Regions from separate parts of the Priestia megaterium genome, predicted to be linked through region 4. Evidence: riboswitches for the same ligand, from Rfam matches in the RefSeq annotation. Region 4 holds a riboswitch; each other region holds the start of a gene.
What was found. A riboswitch is a leader RNA that binds a small molecule or an ion and turns the genes downstream of it on or off. The one in region 4 is predicted to bind thiamine pyrophosphate.
Positions count from the first base shown of each region.

Region 1: it holds a riboswitch for thiamine pyrophosphate, as region 4 does, so the genes downstream of both, thiT (energy-coupled thiamine transporter ThiT) here and thiM (hydroxyethylthiazole kinase) in region 4, are expected to answer to the same signal.
Region 2: it holds a riboswitch for thiamine pyrophosphate, as region 4 does, so the genes downstream of both, CEQ83_RS04475 (acetylornithine deacetylase) here and thiM (hydroxyethylthiazole kinase) in region 4, are expected to answer to the same signal.
Region 3: it holds a riboswitch for thiamine pyrophosphate, as region 4 does, so the genes downstream of both, thiC (phosphomethylpyrimidine synthase ThiC) here and thiM (hydroxyethylthiazole kinase) in region 4, are expected to answer to the same signal.

Region 1 covers NZ_CP023317.1:2,485,092-2,488,266, reverse strand. Annotated here, with positions in the region: gene CEQ83_RS12455 (amino acid permease) at 1-1,396, opposite strand, end outside; lysine riboswitch at 1,499-1,683, opposite strand; TPP riboswitch at 1,858-1,958, shown strand; gene thiT (energy-coupled thiamine transporter ThiT) at 1,991-2,599, shown strand; gene CEQ83_RS12445 (ethanolamine ammonia-lyase reactivating factor EutA) at 2,756-3,175, shown strand, end outside.
Region 2 covers NZ_CP023317.1:868,265-871,439, forward strand. Annotated here, with positions in the region: gene CEQ83_RS04470 (MFS transporter) at 1-1,030, shown strand, start outside; TPP riboswitch at 1,210-1,312, shown strand; gene CEQ83_RS04475 (acetylornithine deacetylase) at 1,428-2,705, shown strand; gene tenA (thiaminase II) at 2,711-3,175, shown strand, end outside.
Region 3 covers NZ_CP023317.1:417,622-420,796, forward strand. Annotated here, with positions in the region: gene CEQ83_RS02265 (VanZ family protein) at 1-52, shown strand, start outside; gene thiC (phosphomethylpyrimidine synthase ThiC) at 220-1,989, opposite strand; TPP riboswitch at 2,102-2,216, opposite strand; gene CEQ83_RS02275 (hypothetical protein) at 2,298-2,588, opposite strand; gene CEQ83_RS02280 (undecaprenyl-diphosphate phosphatase) at 3,047-3,175, shown strand, end outside.
Region 4 covers NZ_CP023317.1:2,092,175-2,095,349, forward strand. Annotated here, with positions in the region: gene CEQ83_RS10490 (MFS transporter) at 1-962, shown strand, start outside; TPP riboswitch at 1,138-1,246, shown strand; gene thiM (hydroxyethylthiazole kinase) at 1,322-2,128, shown strand; gene thiE (thiamine phosphate synthase) at 2,142-2,786, shown strand; gene CEQ83_RS10505 (pyridoxamine 5'-phosphate oxidase family protein) at 2,814-3,175, opposite strand, start outside.

The sequences.
Region 1 (3,175 bases), 390 kb from region 4:
TAAGCTTCGACTTTTTCGTCCATTTGTATCCTAACCAAACAATTAAGAATAAAGGAAGTCCGATATAAGAAACAAGTACACCGTACCAGTCAATCGAGTCACCCATAAACGCCGAATAGTTTTGGCCTAAAATAACAACGGCACATAAAATAAAGGCAAAGATAGGGCCAAATGGGAAAAGTTTTGCATGATATGGAAGTTCACTCAAATCATGACCTTGAGCAACAAATGCTCTTCTAAAACGATAGTGGCTGATCGCAATTCCTAACCAAGCAATAAAACCAGACATACCAGAAGCATTAAGTAACCACGTATATACCGCACCGTCTCCAAAAAATGAAGCACCAAATGCAAGTGTACCGACAAGTGCCGTTGCGATTAAGGCATTAACTGGAACGCCTCGTTTATTCACTTTTGCTAAGAACCTTGGTGCTTTTCCATCTTTCGCTAAGTTCCACAGCATACGCGTAGAAGCATACATACCTGAGTTACCAGCAGATAAAACAGCTGTTAAAATAACGGCATTAATCGCTGATGCTGCAAACGCCAGACCTGCTCGTTCGAATATTAAAGTAAACGGACTTACTCTCACGTCATCACTTGCTAATGAATTCGCTGTGTATGGAATAAGCATTCCAATAACAAAAATAGCTAAAATATAAAATAACAAGATGCGCCAGAAGACTTGTTTAACTGCGCGAGGAACCGTTTTTTCCGGATCTTCACTTTCTCCAGCTGCGACTCCAAGCAACTCTGTTCCTTGGAATGAAAAACCAGCTGCCATAAATATACCTAGTACAGTGAAGAATCCACCGTGAATCGGTCCATCACCAAGCGTGAAGTTTTTGAAACCTGGTGCTTCATTGTTAAAGATACCAAAAATCATCATAATACCAATAACTAAAAAGATAATAACCGTTACTACTTTAATTAACGAAAACCAAAATTCAGATTCACCAAATCCTTTTACAGAAAGGTAGTTAAGCCCAAACATAATTAATAAAAACAGGGCACTCCATAAAATAGAAGAAGAGTTCGGGAACCAAAATTTCATAATAAGGGCTCCAGCGGATAATTCAGCTGCAATCGTAATAGCCCAGTTATACCAGTAGTTCCAGCCGAGAGCGAAACCAAAGGATGGATCTACAAAACGAGACGCATACGTACTAAATGAACCAGCTTCAGGCATATAAGCTGCGAGCTCTGCTAGGCTGGTCATCAAAAAGTAAACCATTACGCCAATAATAGCGTAAGCTAAAAGCGCTCCCCCAGGTCCTGCTGTGTGAATTGCTCCACCACTTGCTAGGAATAAGCCGGTTCCGATGGCTCCTCCTAATGAAATCATCGTTAAGTGGCGAGATTTCAACCCACGTTTTAATTCTTGCTGCTCTTGCATAGATAAATACTCCTTTCGAATGTACGGAAAGAGACGGGATAACATAAAAAAAGCCCGCAGTATATGTGCGCGCTTTTAAATCTGAAAACCGCGTCAACCTTCCGTGAAGATAGCTCTTCACATCACTCGCATGATGTGACAGTTCTGTTCCTGTTCGGAGACAGCCCCAGCTTAAATCAACCGAGAAGTGATTTAAACTTCGGCAATTTTTCCTTTCAAGCAACATCCTCAATGTTCTCTGCATTTCCGTTACTTTACTATTAAAAACTGCGACCTCTACCTCATCGATTAGGATGAGGGTTTTTTATATTCAATTGACATAAAAGAAGTATAACAAATACTAAAACGATTGTCATTATAAAAAATAGATTCAGAAAATAGAAACATCTTTGAAATCTCTCGAATCTATTTTGTTACGTATGGTATAATAAACATTGTCTTTATACTACATAAATATCCAAACGTACCACAGGGGGAGCCGCCGTGCTGAGAGTGAACGAAATGTTCAGACCCTTAGAACCTGTTAGTTAACGCTAGCGTAGGAATGTGGGAATAGTAGCATATAGTTGCTTACTCCTGTGTAAACCGTTTGATATGAATGATTCAAAAACAGGAGTGAGAAACGTGAATAAAGCATTACCTTTACAGGCTAAAATTGAAATAGCTATTTTTGCAGCATTGGCACTTCTACTTGACCTTTTGCCTTCCATTAAGATTGCAACGGCTGTAAGTATTTCGTTCTCCATGGTGCCCATTTTTATTATGTGCTTTCGCTGGGGAGTAAAAGGCGGGGCTCTATCTGGTCTATTATGGGGGCTTTTGCAGTTAGCGACAGGAACGGCTTATATTTTAACAGCGCTACAAACATTTATTGAATATATTGTGGCTTTTGCTTTTATAGGTTTTGGAGGTATTTTTTCACAATCTATTAAAACAAATTTAGCTACCAATAACAGATCAAAAGCTTTTGTTTTGATTGTTTTATCCCTTATTATCGGAAGCTTCGCACGTTATTTCTGGCACTTTATTGCTGGTATTATTTTCTGGGGATCGTACGCACCAAAAGGTATGTCCGCTCTGTGGTATTCTTTTTCAATGAACGGTGTTTCAATGGTAGGGTCACTAATAGCCTGCTTAGTCATTCTTTCATTGTTAATTCCATCGGCATCAAGAATGATTGTAACTAAATCACATTCATCATAAGAAAAAAGACTAAATCTACCAAGATTTAGTCTTTTTTTTCATTTGTCACCTTTGTTTACACAAAAGTGTGTCAGGTTTGATAACATAGTTAGTGAAATATTCAAAAAACTGTTTTATGATAGTCAACATATTCAAACGAGATAAGGGATTGATAGCATGCTACAGAAATGGATCACGAGCATAGGTTTAGATATTGGAACAAGCACAACAAAACTGATTGTAAGCAAGCTGTTAATAGCAAATCAACAAAATCAGTTTACGCTGCCAGGCTGTCAAATTATTGATCGTCGCGTAACGTATGCAAGTTCTATCTATACCACACCTATGGTAAACGAGGTTGAAATCGATGTTCAACGATTAACGGTACTACTAGAACAAGAGTACAAGAATGCAGAAATCTCCTTAGATCAAGTGGAGGCGGGCGCTGTGATCATCACAGGAGAAACTGCTAGAAAGCAAAATGCAGAGAGTATCGTTCACTATCTAGCCGAACATGCTGGAGATTTCGTTGTTGCAACAGCCGGTGCTGATTTGGAAGGAATATTGGCGGCAAAAGGATCAGGAGCAATCCAACAT
Region 2 (3,175 bases), 1.2 Mb from region 4:
CAAATACGGGCCGAAAAAAATGTTTGCATGGGCATCAGGCCTATGGTCTGTGGCAACGGTAGCAAGTGCATTTACTAACACGTATTCTGCTCTTTATGCCATGAGAATGCTTCTTGGTGTATCGGAGTCTCCTTTTTTTACTTCAGGAATTAAAGTGACGGAAAGATGGTTTAAAAAAGAAGAGCGCGGCCTTCCTACTTCGATTATTAATACAGGGTCTCAAATTGCTAATGCGATTGCTCCGCCACTTCTAACGGTACTGCTTTTAACAATGAGTTGGAGAGGAATGTTTGTTGTTATAGGAGCAGCAGGCTTTATTGTGATGTTTGTTTGGCTAAAGATATACCGAGATCCGGATTATGTTGCCAATAAAGTGAAAGCTGTCCCTAAAGAAGAAATAAAAATCAGTCATACCTCACAAGCAAAATGGTCACAGCTGTTTAAATATAAAAGCACATGGTTTATGATTATCGGGAATTTCGGAATTATGTTTACGATATGGGTTTATTTAACTTGGCTTCCTAGCTACTTAGAAACAGAGCGCGGTTTTAGCCTAAAACAAACGGGCTGGATTGCTGCTATTCCGTTTCTAGCAGGAATCATAGGAGTGTTGCTTGGTGGTGTAATTTCAGATAGATTTATTCGAAAAGGAATTAATGCAGTAACGGCAAGAAAAATACCAATTGTAGGCGGGGCAATCTTAGCCGCAGCATCGGTAGCACCCGTTCCTTTTATTGATAATGCAGCCTTAAGTATTGTCTTATTGTCGATTGGCTACTTCGCGTCACAGCTGCCATCAGGCGTCATTTGGACTCTAGCGGCGGATATTGCACCAAAGGAACAAGTTGCTTCACTCGGCGCTATTCAGAACTTCGGTGGATTTCTAGGAGCGGCAATGGCTCCTATCGTAACAGGGTTTATATTAGATGCAACGGGAACTTTTACGGCGGTTTTCCTGTTAGGAGCAGGACTGCTTTTAATTGGTGCTATTAGTTATGGCGTATTTTTAAAGAAGCCAATAGCTAACTAGTAATGTCACAAAAACAAAGAGCACACACTGCATGAAAAAGGTGTGTGCTTTTTCTTTTACTACTAAAAAGGAAACTATTTTCATTACCATATCATGAACCTTTCTATTGAATAAAACGCTTTACTATGATAAAACTATTACAGGTAAACATATGATAATAGATTAATTTCATAGAGATACAACACCACTAGGGGTGCTTTCGAAGCTGAGAGAGACGATAAGTCTTAACCCTTATAACCTGAACTAGGTAATACTAGCGTAGGAAAGAGGTATTGTAATGGATGTTTTGTATGGGATTTCCTTACGAACTCGTTATAATAATTTTGTGTACATAAACAAAAACACTTCTTTCCTGCGAAAGAAGTGTTTTTTTTATGCGTAAAGGAAGGTGTCATACATGAAAGAAACAATTGATTTGCTTGTCAAACAGGTAGAGGAGCGCAAAGGAGAGTTAATCCAGTTATTAACAACGCTTGTTTCGTATAAAACGCCAGCGCCTCCTGCACGAAATTCTCATGAAGCGCAGCTGTACGTAGCGGATTTTCTTAAAAACTGCGGTTTTTCCATTGATATGTGGGACTTATATTCTAACGACCCTATCGTAGTGGGAACGTTAAAAGGACAAAAATCGGCTGACTATCAAAGCTTGATTATTAACGGCCATATGGATGTTGCTGAGGTACAAGAAAATGAAAATTGGGAAACCAATCCGTTTGAAGCTGTTGTGAAAGACAATATGATAATTGGACGCGGAGTTGCTGATATGAAAGGCGGTTTGGCGGGAGCATTATTTGCTGTGCAGCTTTTAACAGAAGCAGGAATCGAGCTGCCAGGAGACTTGATTTTTGAATCCGTTGTAGGAGAAGAAGTAGGAGAGGCAGGTACGCTGCAATGCTGTCAGAAAGGGTATACAGCTGATTTTGCGCTTGTAGTCGATACAAGTGATTTACATATTCAAGGTCAAGGCGGAGTGATCACGGGATGGATTACGATAAAAAGCAGTAAAACCTATCATGACGGTACACGCCGAAGTATGATTCATGCTGGAGGAGGGCTGTTAGCCGCAAGCGCTATTGAAAAGATGGCAAAAGTGATCGGAGGGCTACAAGAATTGGAGCGTCACTGGGCTGTTACAAAGAGCTATCCAGGATTTTTGCCAGGGACAAATACGATTAATCCAGCAGTAATCGAAGGCGGAAGACATGCTGCTTTTATTGCAGATGAATGCAGGCTGTGGATCACCGTTCACTATTATCCTAATGAATCGTACGACCAAGTATCAAAAGAAGTGGAAGAATATATTATAGCTATTGCAAAAGCAGATCCATGGTTAAAAGATAATCTGCCAACCTTTGAATGGGGAGGCACATCAATGATTGAAGACAGAGGAGAAATCTTTCCGTCATTAGAAATTGATGAAAATCATGCAGGAGTGCAGCTGCTTGCAAATACTCATGAACAAATGGAAGGGAAAAAGCCTCCAATTGATGTGTCAACTAGCGTAACAGACGGGGGATGGCTAGCTGATGCGGGAATTCCCGCCGCTATTTACGGTCCGGGAAATTTAGCAAATGCACATGCTGTGAACGAACAATTAGATATTAATCAGCTTGTTCAATATACAAAAGTGATAGTGCAGTTCATTTATACGTGGCTGCATACGCATAAGGAGTGATCATCATGAAATTTAGTGAACGATTATACGAAAAGCTGCAGCCTATTTGGCGTCAAAATCATAATCATCCCTTCGTACAGGGGATGGGAGATGGAACGCTTGAAAAGGAGAAGTTTCGCTTCTACATGATTCAAGATTACCTTTACCTAATTGATTATGCCAAATTATTTGCGATTGGAGCCATGAAAGCTACCGATCTTCAAACGATGGGGAAATTTGCAGCTCTTTTAGATTCTACATTAAACGAAGAAATGAGTCTGCACCGTGAGTATGCCAAGAAATTTGAAATCAGCGAAAAAGAATTAGAAAAAGCGCAGCCATCTCCTACAACGCTTGCATACACGCACTATATGCTGCACGTTGGTCAAAGTGGAACATTAGCTGAATTAGTAGCCGCTCTTTTGCCTTGTATGTGGAGCTACTGGGAAATAGGAAAAGAACTTAGTGAAAAGCCTGGAGCTAACAATGAG
Region 3 (3,175 bases), 1.7 Mb from region 4:
AATACTATATTGGATCAAGAACATGCTGAAAGCACGTTTCAAAAAAAGATGAAAGGACTTCTTTACGAAGTCCTTTTTGCATCTTGTTGATAGAAACACTTAATGCAGCGTCTTACGGAAGAATGTGAGGATTCAACGATAATGTGCTGACAATTTTGCTGAACAAATAATAACTTTCCTTCAAGCTGCTTAATTTGTTTTTTAAGCTGTTCTACTTCATTATTGATAGATATTTGAACCACTGTTAACAAACTCTTTAGCTTTTTCTTTCATTCCTTCTTTTCTTACTTCGTTTACATCTTTTTCATTTTCTTGAGCCATGTTACGAATATCTTGAGAAATACGCATCGAACAGAATTTAGGTCCACACATTGAACAGAAATGGGCTGTTTTAGCACCTTCAGCGGGAAGTGTTTCATCGTGATATTCTTTTGCGCGCTCTGGATCTAGTGACAGGTTAAATTGATCATTCCATCTAAATTCAAATCTTGCTTTAGACAGAGCATTATCGCGTTTTTGTGCTCCTGGATGGCCTTTTGCTAGGTCAGCAGCATGCGCAGCAATTTTATAGGTGATAACGCCTTCGCGAACGTCTTCTTTATTCGGGAGTCCTAAATGTTCTTTTGGCGTTACGTAGCAAAGCATAGCTGTCCCAAACCAGCCAATCATTGCAGCACCAATACCTGATGTAATATGGTCATAGCCTGGAGCGATGTCGGTTGTAAGCGGTCCAAGAGTATAGAAGGGGGCTTCCTGGCATATTTCCATTTGTTTATCTACGTTTTCTTTGATGAGATGCATTGGAACATGTCCAGGACCTTCAATCATAACTTGAACATCGTGTTTCCAAGCAATTTTAGTTAATTCACCAAGCGTTTCTAATTCACCGAACTGTGCCTCATCATTAGCATCTGCAATGGAACCAGGACGTAGCCCATCGCCAAGCGAAATAGCAATATCGTATGCTTTACAGATTTCACAGATTTCTTCAAAGCGAGTATATAAAAAGTTCTCTTCATGATGAGCTAAACACCACTGCGCCAAGATGGATCCTCCGCGTGAAACAATACCTGTCGTACGTTTCGCTGTCAGAGGAATATAACGTAAAAGAACACCTGCGTGAATAGTAAAGTAATCAACACCTTGTTCTGCTTGTTCAATTAATGTATCGCGGTATGCTTCCCACGTTAGATCTTCTGCTACGCCTTTTACTTTTTCAAGCGCTTGGTAAATAGGAACGGTCCCTACAGGAACAGGCGAGTTGCGGATAATCCATTCGCGTGTTGTGTGGATATCCTTTCCTGTTGATAGATCCATAATTGTATCGGCTCCCCAACGCGTTGCCCATGTCATTTTTTCTACTTCATCTTCAATAGCTGAACGAATAGCTGAATTTCCGATATTAGCATTAATTTTCACATGGAATTTGCGGCCGATAATCATCGGTTCGCTCTCAGGGTGATTGATATTATTAGGGATAATCGCACGTCCTCTTGCTACTTCTTCACGCACAATTTCAGGATTCATCTGTTCACGAATAGCGATAAATTCCATTTCGGGCGTGATGACTCCTTTTTTCGCATAGTGCATTTGCGTTACATTTTGATTTTTTTTCGCGCGCAAAGGTAAACGTTTAGTGATAAAGCGCTCGTACTGATCTCTTGGATCACCGTCATAATAACCGTTATCCTGTGGCTGAACCGTACGGCCTTGATATGTTTCTACATCGTTTCGTTCTGCAATCCACTTTTCGCGCAGAGCCGGTAATCCTTTTTGTAAATTAATTTCATAAGAGGGATCTGTATAAACACCGCTCGTGTCGTATACACGTACGGGACTATTTTCTTCTTCACCAAAAGACCCTGTAGTAGGAGACTGATGAATTTCACGCATAGGTACTTTAAGGTCTTGTCTGGATCCTTGGACATATACTTTGTGACTGTTTGGAAAAGGCTTTTTCATAGAAACTGATACATTTTGTTTTGACATTACATATTCCTCCGGTTTCGCATAAAGTGTAGCTATACCGAACCATAAAAAATCGGGTTCTGTGATAGACAGAACCCGATGGAATAGGCAAAAAAAGAATAAAACTATACTATTCTTTTCAAGACTACTTCCCTCCGCTGGTATAACCCAAATCAGGTTCAAAGGGTTAAAGAGTTTTATTGCACTCTTCTCTCAGTCTGAGCTATCAGACACCCCTAGTAGAAATAACATTCAAATTATTCAATTTACGGCTTAAGTTTACCATCATTCGGTAAAAAATCAACCCTTAAATAAAAAAAGCTAGACAATTAGCGTTGTCTAGCAGCATCGATTGCAATCACAATAGCTGTAATAATATGCATGATAAATCCCAAAAATGGAATCCAAGCAACCAGTGAGGTAACAAGCCCTAGTATGTTTCCATAAGCAGATAACCCTCGTCTATTAGCTAAAATGAGTGTGATAGCATGAAGAATAAATCCAATAAAAAGAGGAGTATAGCTAAAGCCCATAACAATCCCCGCGCCAATTAAAGGAATTCCCAGCAAGGCTTCATACCCAGCAGTGACCCATTTCATTGTACGTACATTTCCATTCATAGTAAAAAGCCTCCTAAAAAAGATACTACTATATACGAGAAAAGAGAGAAAAAAGTTTCAAATTACTTAGGGGATATGTCGTATAATTCAGCCCTATTGGATTAAAATGATAGATGACAGTAAAGGGGGATGGAAAAAACATAATGATTTAGTCATTTTTTCACACTAAAGAAAAATAGTCTAGATGATTCATTTTTAGCTAAGGAACCAGAATTTATACTGAACATAGTGACTGCTTTTTAAAATAAATAAAAGCTGATATCGTGTTTTTTGGTTGTAGCATGTAAGCTTTTTATTACAAATTATTAAAGATTCTTATCTTTTTGCAAATACACATTGTATTTCATAGTTTTAACAATTATGATAAAAAAGCAAGTGTCAAAATAGGAAAATAGTTGAGCATGTAAAACGAAGCGATAAGCTTATTAATTTGAAAGAAAGGCAAGGTACATAGCTTTATGTGGGAAATTATTGTAGCAATCATTTTAGGGATTGTAGAAGGTTTAACAGAGTTTGCTCCTGTTTCGTCAACTGGGCATATGATTATTGTGGATGACCTGTGGTTAAATTCAAAAGAATTATTTTCA
Region 4 (3,175 bases):
TGTCTGAATGGTTCTTTGGTTCAGTGAGTACACCTCTTTTATTATTTGTATCCAGAATGCTAGGTGGGGTCGGGGCCGCGCTTATTATGCCTGCTGTTATGGCCTATACAGCGGACGTGACGTCTGCTAAAGAACGCGCTAAAGGAATGGGCTATGTGACGGCAGCGATTACAACAGGATTTATTATCGGGCCCGGTATTGGAGGCTTTTTAGCTGAATACGGCATGCGCGTGCCATTTTACATGGCCGCAGTAGCAGGAGGCTTGGCTGCAGTGATTACGCTTTTTGTTTTGCCGGAGTCTCGTCCTGTACAAGGTCATGCTGTTTCAAACAATGAGAATCCAAAAGAAGATCGGCTGCTACTGCAGCTTATGAATTCCTACAAAGAACCTTATTTTTTAAGTTTAATTATCGTTTTTGTGACATCGTTTGGATTATCCAATTATGAAACGATCTTTTCACTATTTGTTGATCATAAATTTAGCTTTACGCCAAAAGATATTGCGTTTGTTATTACGTTTGGCTCTATTGCAGGGGCTGTTGTGCAGGTTACGATTTTTGGCTGGATTTTAAATAAATTCGGTGAAAAAAGAGTGATTTCGTTTTGCTTGATGATGACGGGACTTTTTATTTTACTTACACTATTTGTGCACACGTACTGGCTTATTATTGTTGTGACATTTATCGTCTTTTTAGCAACAGATATTTTACGTCCGGCAATCAGCACGCAAATGTCGATGATGGCACAAGACGACCAAGGGTATGTAGCCGGACTAAATTCTGCTTATACAAGTCTTGGTAATATTATTGGACCTGTTGTAGCAGGCTTTCTTTTTGATATAAACATTAATTACCCGTACGTATCAGCTGCACTTGTACTGCTGCTTTGTTTTCTTTTATCTTTAAGAGCAGGAAAGGACCGAAAAACAGCTGTGAGAAATCAAGCGATTCAAGAAAAATGATAGAATTTTTAGGGGATAGAAGACCTCCAGTAGTTTACTGGAGGTCTTTTAATGATGCTTTTAGTAAAGCTGTAAGATTTACAACACCACTCAGCCTATAGCGAAGCTTTATTTTATGGGCAAAACAGTGAAATGGTTGCAAATAAAAAAGGTTAATAGTAAACTTTAAACGTAACAAGAATAGTATGGGAGCTTGCGCGGGGCAGGCTGAGAGTACAGGGGCGCCTGTTGACCATTTGAACCTGTTGGATAATGCCAGCGCAGGGAATGTGAGTACATACCAAAGCACTTTGCGCATGCAAGGTGCTTTTTTGTCTTTTTTTTGCAGTGTTAAAACTAAATGAAAAGAGTGAGAGAACATGGATATTAGTAAAATTTCAGCTCAATTAGAAAAAGTAAGAGATACAAGTCCGCTTGTTCATAATATTACGAATGTTGTGGTAACAAATTTTACAGCAAATGGACTGCTTGCCCTAGGAGCGTCACCTGTTATGGCTTATGCGAAGGAAGAAGTGGCTGATATGGCTCGAATCGCCGGAGCGCTTGTCTTAAATATGGGTACACTGACGGCTCAAGAAGTAGAAGCGATGAGAATAGCAGGAAAATCAGCAAATGAAAATGGCGTGCCGGTTATTTTCGATCCTGTAGGAGCCGGAGCGACACCGTTTCGTACAGAAGTAGCATGTCAGCTTGTAGAAGAATTAAATATTGCAGTTATTCGTGGTAACGCTGCTGAAGTTGCGAATGTAGTAGGCGAGTCATGGCTCATTAAAGGCGTTGATTCATTAGAAGGGCAAGGAGACGTCATTGAACTTGCTGAGAAAGCGGCGAACAAATTAGATACAGTGATTGTTATTACGGGTAAACAAGATGTAATCACCGATGGAAACACAACGTATACAGTAGACAACGGTCACCCGTTATTTACGAAAGTGACGGGGACTGGATGTCTGTTGACATCAATTATAGGAGCTTTCGCTGCTGTAGAAAAAGAATATGTCGAGGCAAGCGTTGCTGCTTTAAGTTTTTACGGAGTGGCAGGTGAAATCGCCGCAGCGAAAAAAGGTGAAGAAGGGCCGGGAAGCTTTCAAATTGAGCTCTTAAACCAGCTTCATCTTTTATCTGGGCAGGATATTGAATCATATGCAAGAGTACATCAACGTTAAAAGGAGCCGGAAAATGACAAACGAAGAAATCAAAAAGCTGCTGAAAGTTTATTTTATAATGGGCAGCAATAACTGTACAAAAAATCCGAAAGAAGTATTAAAAGAAGCAATTGAAGGCGGCGTTACCGTGTTTCAATTTCGTGAAAAAGGCGAAGGTGCACTAAAAGGAGAAGCGAAATATCAGCTGGCGAAAGAACTTCAGCAAATTTGTCAGCAGCACAACGTTCCTTTTGTTGTGAATGATGATCTTGACTTAGCGATCCGTTTACAAGCAGATGGCGTTCATATTGGACAAGAAGATGAAAAAGCTCATATTGTTCGAGAAAAAATAGGAAAAGGAATTGTGGGCGTCTCTGTTCATAATGTACAAGAGCTGCAGCAAGCCATAAAAGACGGGGCGGATTATGTAGGAATGGGACCTGTTTTTCCTACTTCTACAAAAAAAGACGCAAAAGCAGTGCAAGGTACAAAATTAATTGAAGAAGTGCGAAACCAGAATATTGACTTTCCAATTGTAGGAATCGGTGGCATCACGCCTGAAAATGCCAAACAAGTAGTAGAAGCAGGTGCAGATGGTGTTTCTATTATTACCGCGATTAGCTTAGCAGCGTCTCCAAAAGAAAAAGCAGCTCAATTGAAAGAAGCGGTAGGAAAATAAAAAAAGCGCACAGTGTGCGCTTTTTTATTATAGCTGAACGGTTTGAGGAGTTTCTTCGCCTTCATTCATAAAGCGAATTTCGTTTGGTGTAATTTCCAGAACAACATACTCAGGGTCATTTGGACCGTCAAACCATTCTTTCATGTGATCGTTCCATATACGTCCTTTTAATTGATCACCGGTACGAAGAACAGCTGTCCCGGATAATTCTAAGTATTGATCGCCATATCCTTCGCCGCTGTAGCCCAATAGTACGTGCACGTTCGGATTGGCTTCGATTTCTTCTGCCTTATGTGTATTGATATTTGTTGGTGTGTAAAGAGCGATACCATCTTCATCGCTGAAAAATGTCATATAGCGAGAGTGGGGTTTGTTGTTTACAACTGTGG